DNA from 2 places in the Glaciecola petra genome. Region 2 is predicted to be linked to the other one. Evidence: predicted binding sites of a transcription regulator. Region 2 holds the regulator's gene; the other holds the start of a gene.
What was found. The regulator NrdR, encoded in region 2, represses ribonucleotide reductase genes. The targets are predictions, from matches to a motif close to AAACACNANATNTNGTGTTT.

Region 1: the regulator NrdR is predicted to act here: its motif matches at 1,747-1,766, upstream of nrdA (class 1a ribonucleoside-diphosphate reductase subunit alpha).

Annotation. Positions count from the first base shown of each region.
Region 1 is NZ_JAVRHX010000001.1:1,236,862-1,240,691, forward strand. Features, by position in the region: gene gyrA (DNA topoisomerase (ATP-hydrolyzing) subunit A) at 1-569, opposite strand, end outside; gene ubiG (bifunctional 2-polyprenyl-6-hydroxyphenol methylase/3-demethylubiquinol 3-O-methyltransferase UbiG) at 824-1,534, shown strand; gene nrdA (class 1a ribonucleoside-diphosphate reductase subunit alpha) at 1,945-3,830, shown strand, end outside.
Region 2 is NZ_JAVRHX010000004.1:29,538-33,367, reverse strand. Features, by position in the region: gene lpxD (UDP-3-O-(3-hydroxymyristoyl)glucosamine N-acyltransferase) at 1-631, shown strand, start outside; gene glyA (serine hydroxymethyltransferase) at 866-2,122, shown strand; gene nrdR (transcriptional regulator NrdR) at 2,207-2,662, shown strand; gene ribD (bifunctional diaminohydroxyphosphoribosylaminopyrimidine deaminase/5-amino-6-(5-phosphoribosylamino)uracil reductase RibD) at 2,708-3,830, shown strand, end outside.

The sequences.
Region 1 (3,830 bases), on a different contig from region 2:
TTATGCGGCGGAATATTAGTCGCCATGCCAACAGCGATACCAGAAGAACCGTTAACCAATAAGTTAGGTACACGTGTTGGCAATACCTCGGGTATATGTTCTTGCCCATCGTAATTAGGGACAAAATTGACGGTTTCCTTATCGAGGTCAGCTAAAAGCTCATGCGCTATTTTAGCCATCCGAATTTCGGTATATCGCATTGCAGCAGCTGAATCACCGTCAACAGAGCCAAAATTACCCTGCCCGTCGACCAACATATAGCGCAAGGAAAACGGCTGCGCCATTCTAACAATGGTATCGTAAACGGCTGAATCACCATGAGGATGGTACTTACCAATTACATCTCCAACAACCCTTGCAGATTTTTTATAAGGCTTGTTGTAATCATTTTTTAATTCGTTCATTGCGAACAAAACTCTGCGATGAACCGGTTTTAAACCATCTCTTACGTCGGGAAGAGCACGTCCAACGATTACGCTCATGGCATAATCTAAGTAGGAATTCTTGAGTTCTTCTTCTATATTAATCGGGGAAATATCTTTGGCACTATCTTGGGTACTATCAGTCATAAACTGCGTGATCCTTGTTTATGTAAGTCGATATTGTTCTGACGCTACCCATTGTCATAAATGGGCGTTAGTCTTACTTGATCTATTACTTTGTTATTATTAATAATCAGATACATACTATCACTAAGTTAAACAAAACTGTAGCATGTAAAAGCGGGATATTGTGATTTAAGCAAGTTCTAAAACGCTTTTTATGACTGACGTATTCTTTTTATATTAAAAACGCGCAAAAAACAGACAAAATAGGAAACATCATGAGTAATATTGATACTGATGAATTATCAAAGTTTGATGATTTAGCTAACACATGGTGGGATAGAAACGGAGAGTTTAAGTCTCTACACGATATTAACCCGCTTAGAGTAGATTATATAGAAAGTTATGTTGGTGGTGTGTTCGGAAAAACTATCGTCGATATTGGTTGTGGTGGTGGCATTCTAGCAGAAGAATTAGCGGCTAGAGGCGCTATTGTTACTGGTATAGATATGGTGCAACGGTCGTTAGATGTTGCTAAATTGCATATGTTAGAAAGTGGCGCCGATGATTTACAGCTAAATTATGCTCTTAGCACTGTAGAAGATTGGGCGGATAAGCATGAGCAACAATATGACATTGTGACTTGTCTAGAAATGTTAGAACATGTGCCTGACCCTTCGTCCATTGTAAGAGCCTGTGCTCGTTTGACAAAACCAGGCGGTAGAGTCATCTTTTCTACTCTTAATAAAAACCTTAAGTCTTATCTTCTCGCAATAATAACCGCTGAACATGTTTTAGGTATGGTACCCAAAGGAACACATGACTATCAAAAATTCATTATGCCCGCAGCGTTAAATAAAATGATTGAACAAACGGAGCTAGTGCCAGAGCATATTACTGGGTTACATTTTAACCCGCTTGCAAACCAATACTATTTATCTGACACAAATGTAGACGTAAACTATTTTATCGCCTGTCGTAAAGAATAAAAGCCTTATTATTGAGATAAAAAGTGATATGAAATGAGCTTATTTTTTACACTATAATCTTTTTTGTAAGGAAAATATTTTTGTTATAACAAATTGTTTTAAAAAAATATTTTATCCATACTAAATTGTTGCTTCTTCTTAAACTATTGTTGTATTTAAGGTTTATCGATAGTTCATACTAACATAATTTCAAGTGTCAATTATTTGACGCAAAACACTACATATAGTGATTGCAAAGCAGTCCCAGACACACTATCTTGTGTATGACACAGTGAGCCAACCCACTCAAAAACTAAAATAACGGCTTGCTTGCGCTAAATTATAATTCTCGTAAATAACAAACTATTAAAAATAGACCACGGTGTTTTGCCGTCAAAACCCGTAAAATATTAACGCCAAAGAGCATAATAATGAATAATAACTTACTAGTTACAAAGCGTGATGGTACTCAAGAACCGATCGATCTTGAAAAAATACATAAAGTCGTTTCTTGGGCAGCAAAAGGGCTTGAAGATGTATCTGTTTCTCAGGTTGAAATTAAAGCCCAAATTCAATTTTATAATGGCATAAAGACAGAAGAAATACATGAAACTATGATTAAGTCAGCGGCTGATTTAATCACAACTGATACCCCTGATTATCAGTACTTAGCGGCTCATCTTTCTATATTTCATCTGCGTAAAAAAGCGTTTGGCCAATTTGAGCCTCCACACTTGTATGAGCAAGTGACTCGTATGGTAGAGCAAGGCAAATACGACAAACATTTACTAGAAGATTATAGCCAGCAAGAATTTGAAGAAATGAACGATATTCTTGATCATTCTAGAGACATGAATTTTAGTTATGCTGCAGTCAAACAATTGGAAGGTAAATATCTCGTCCAAAACCGTGTCAGTGGTGAAATATACGAGAGTGCACAATTTTTATATATTTTAGTGGCTGCCTGCTTATTTGCCAAATATCCACACGACACTCGCATGGATTACATAAAACGTTTTTATGATGCGACTTCTTTATTTAAAATATCACTACCTACACCGATCATGGCAGGCGTGCGTACACCAACACGTCAATTCAGTTCTTGTGTATTAATCGAAGCAGGCGATAGTTTGGATTCAATCAATGCAACGTCTAGCGCCATAGTAAAATATGTCAGTCAACGGGCAGGTATTGGAGTGAATGCTGGTCGTATTCGTGCATTAGGCAGTCCAATTAGAGGTGGAGAGGCATTTCATACAGGTTGTATTCCATTTTATAAACACTTTCAAACCGCTGTTAAAAGTTGTTCACAAGGTGGTGTACGAGGTGGAGCGGCCACTTTGTTTTACCCAATTTGGCATTTAGAAGTAGAGTCTTTGTTAGTACTTAAAAACAACCGAGGTGTTGAGGAAAATAGAGTTCGTCACTTGGACTATGGTGTTCAGGCAAATAAACTGATGTACACTCGGATGATAAAAGATGAATACATTACTTTATTCAGTCCTTCTGATGTGCCAGGGTTATATGATGCATTCTTTGCCGACCAAGCTGAATTTGAGCGCTTATATGTGCAATACGAAAACGATGAAAGTATTCGGAAGAAGCGTGTTAAAGCTATTGAACTATTCAGCCAGTTCATGCAAGAACGTGCCAATACTGGTCGAATTTACTTGCAAAATGTCGATCATTGCAACACGCATAGCCCCTTCGACCCCAAAGTTGCACCGGTACGACAAAGCAACTTGTGTTTAGAAATTGCACTACCAACTAAGCCTTTAGAGCATGTTAACGACCCAGAAGGAGAAATTGCACTTTGTACGTTGTCGGCGTTTAATTTAGGGGCAATCGAAAGTTTAGATGAACTTGAAGAATTAGCAGATCTTGCCGTTAGAGCCCTTGACAATTTGCTAGATTATCAAGATTACCCAGTACCTGCTGCTTACAATGCAACAATGGGCAGGCGTACCTTAGGTATAGGCGTTATTAACTTCGCCTATTATTTAGCAAAAAATGGTGTTAAATATTCAGATTTTAGTGCAAACCCCCTCATTCATAGAACATTCGAAGCAATACAGTATTATTTGATGAAAGCATCAAATAATCTAGCTAAAGAAGTTGGCGCATGTCCTAAGTTTAATGAAACGACATATTCTCAAGGTCTTATGCCAGTTGATACTTACAAAAAAGATCTAGACAAAATATGTCAAGAACCTTTGCATTATGATTGGGATGGTTTACGTAAAGACGTGGTTGAACACGGTCTTCGCAATAGCACGCTGTCAGCTCTTATGCCTTCTGAAACTTCGTCACAAATTTC
Region 2 (3,830 bases):
CACTATCATTGGTCCAAATACCTATATTGGTGAAAGGGCAAAGTTAGGAGAAGGAGTGAACCTGCGTGCGAATGTGACTATTTATCATGAAGTGGTTTTGGGTGATAGAGTATCGGTTCATTCTGGATCTGTCATTGGATGTGATGGTTTTGGTTATGCAAACGACAAGGGTATTTGGGTTAAAATCCCACAAATGGGAACTGTTGTTGTCGGTCACGACACTGAAATTGGTGCCGGATGCACCATAGACAGAGGCGCAATTGACAACACGATTATTGGCAAGCATGTCATTATTGATAATCAAGTCCATATGGCACATAACGTTCAAGTAGGGGATTTTTCTTGTTTGTGTGGCGCTATTGGTATTGCTGGTAGCGCGATAATTGGAAAATATGTAGTTATTGCTGGGCAATGTGCCATTAATGGGCATATTAGTATTGCTGATAAAGTGCAAATTACCGGTAATTCAATGGTAACCAAATCTATTAAAGAAGCGGGAGTGTACTCTTCAGGCATGCCCGTATTACCAAATAGAGAATGGCAAAAAAATACCGTGCAACAACGTCAAATAGGAAAGTTATTTGATCGCGTCAAACAACTTGAATTAAGTTTAAAAAACCAAGATAAATAAAAGTACAATAAACGACTGAATTTATTACAAAAATGATCACAATATTTTGTGTGTTTGGGCGAAGGTAGCAATGCAGCTATTCTCTTGTCAAGATATCGTGCATTAGTGCTATTAGATATTCGATTTCATCTATATACAAAGCTGTCAAAAACGCTACAATATGCACGATTTTTTTGATGAGCTTCATACTTTGCTTATCAAACCTTCCCCAATTTTTGTGAACGAGGAGCCCGCATGCTGTCACGCAATACGTCCATCGCTGAATTTGATCCAGAATTATCTGCTGCGATGGAAGCAGAAAAACAACGCCAAGAACACCATATTGAACTAATTGCTTCTGAAAACTATTGTAGTCCTAGAGTGCTTGAAGCACAGGGTTCACAACTCACAAATAAATATGCTGAGGGCTATCCGGGGAAGCGATATTATGGTGGCTGTGAGCATGTGGATGTGGCAGAAGAGTTAGCCATTGAAAGAGCAAAGCAGTTATTTGATGCCGATTATGCCAACGTACAGCCGCATTCAGGTTCACAAGCGAATACTGCTGTTTTTATGGCCTTAATTAACGCAAATGACACCGTACTTGGCATGAGTTTGGCAGATGGCGGCCACTTAACCCATGGCTCTCATGTTAATTTTTCAGGTAAGACTTATAATGCGGTGCAATATGGTTTGCATCCAGAAACCGGCATTATTGATTATGACAATGTTGAGGCGCTTGCCCTTGAACATAAACCAAAACTTATAATCGGTGGTTTTTCAGCTTACTCAGGTATTGTAGATTGGGCGCGTTTTAGACAAATAGCAGATAAAGTAGGTGCTTATTTATTAGTCGATATGGCTCATGTTGCGGGTTTAGTGGCTGCTGGCATTTACCCCAGCCCAATTCCACACGCACATGTTGTAACTACCACCACGCATAAGACGCTCGCTGGTCCAAGAGGCGGATTAATACTATCGGCTTGTGGCGATGAAACGCTATACAAAAAATTCAACAGCTCAGTATTCCCTGGCAATCAAGGTGGGCCATTGTGCCATGTTATTGCGGCTAAAGCAGTAGCCTTTAAAGAAGCCTTGTCTGACGATTTCAAAACGTATCAACAACAAGTATTAATTAATGCAAAAGCGATGTGTTCGGTGTTGCAAAGCCGTGGCTATAAAGTTGTATCAAATGGCACTGAAAACCACCTGTTTTTATTAGACCTGATTGACAAAGACATCACTGGTAAAGATGCCGATGCAGCATTAGGTAATGCAAATATTACCGTAAATAAAAACTCGGTTCCTAACGACCCTCGGTCACCATTTGTGACAAGTGGTTTGCGTATTGGTACTCCTGCCATTACACGTCGCGGATTTAGCGAAACCGAAGCCAAACAAGTGGCGAATTGGATTTGTGATGTGCTTGATAATATCGATAACCAGGAGGTTATTGATAGTGTTAAGAGTCAAGTTGTTAGTTTGTGTGAAAAATTCCCTGTTTACAGCTAATATTATTGTTAGGTAAATAGTGTAAATCTATAGGTCCACTAAGCCGGTTTATGCCGGCTTCGTTGTTAAATAAAGGTATGTTTAATGTTTTGTCCTTTTTGTAGTGCACAAGAAACAAAAGTTATCGATTCTCGTTTAGTTGCTGGTGGAGAGCAGATTCGGCGCAGACGTCAGTGCTTAGAATGCACTGAACGTTATACTACATTCGAAATAGCAGAACTTGTCATGCCCAAAGTGATTAAGCGCGATGAAACCCGTGAACCTTTTGACGAAGATAAACTGGTTGCTGGTTTGACCCGAGCACTTGAAAAACGGCCTGTTAGCACAGAATCCATCCATCAGACCATTGCTAAAATCAAGTCGTCTTTACGAGCTGTAGGCGAGCGAGAAGTGAAATCTGAGTTTATAGGTGAACTAATCATGTCTGCATTAAAAGAGTTAGACAAAGTCGCCTACGTGCGATTCGCTTCAGTTTATCGTTCGTTTGAAGATGTGAAAGAATTTGGGGAAGAAATTGCCAAGCTATCAGATGATGTATAAATTTTCGCAAACCGAATTGACACTGCTGATAAAACAAAAGCCATTATGTCGAATTTAAAACCAAATTCTAAATTTAGCACTTTTGATGCCAATATGATGGCAAGAGCCTTAGCGCTAGCCACAGAAGGGCGGTTCTCAACGACACCAAACCCACACGTGGGCTGCGTAATAGTATCAGAACCACATGCAACAAAAGACCAATTTGACGAAGCACCAGTCATTATAGGCGAAGGCTACCATGAAAGAGCAGGTCTAGCCCATGCAGAAATTAATGCAATGGAACAAGCAGTAGCAAATGGGCATAGCTTAAAGGGTGCGAGTGTTTATGTGAGTTTAGAGCCCTGTGCTCATGTTGGCCGAACAGGTAGCTGCGCGCAAGCTCTGGTAGCGGCAAGAGTAAAAAAGGTTGTTGTTGCTTGCCTAGACCCTAATCCAATGGTGGCAGGGAAAGGTATTAACATCCTGAAAAATGCTGGTATTGATGTATCGATAGGATTAATGCAAAGTGAAGCACAAGAACTCAATAAAACCTTCTTTTTTAGAATTGAACATGGACGTCCATTTGTCAGTGTTAAATTGGCGTCGAGTTTAGACGCTAAAACGGCTTTAGCATCTGGTGAAAGCAAATGGATTACTACTGAGCAAGCGCGAGCCGACGTGCAAATAGAGCGAGCTAAGGCATGTGCAATTTTGACTGGATCTGGCACGGTACTGCACGACAACCCCCAACTGAACGTGCGAACTCATCAATTGCCAAGCGATATTGCTGTTCGTTTTTCTCGGCGGCAAAAACAACCTTTAAGGGTTATTATAGACAGCCAGAATCAATTGAGCAGTCAACAACATAACATCCTTAGTGATGGCGCTCCTACGCTGGTTTATAATATAAAACACAATTCTGCTATCGAACATGAAAATGTTGAACAAAGGCAGCTAAATAGTCGAGGTAACGGTCAGTCTAATATAGGACAAAAAATCGACCTGTTGGCAATGCTTAAAGATTTAGCCTGCCAAGAGATTAACCATGTATGGGTGGAAGCGGGCGCAAACCTATGTGGAGCTTTGTTTGAAAAGGGTTTGGTTGACGAATTGGTGGTATATCAAGCACCGATGATTTTAGGTAACAACGCGAAAGATTTACTGAAAGTTAACGCGCCCGAATTTTTAA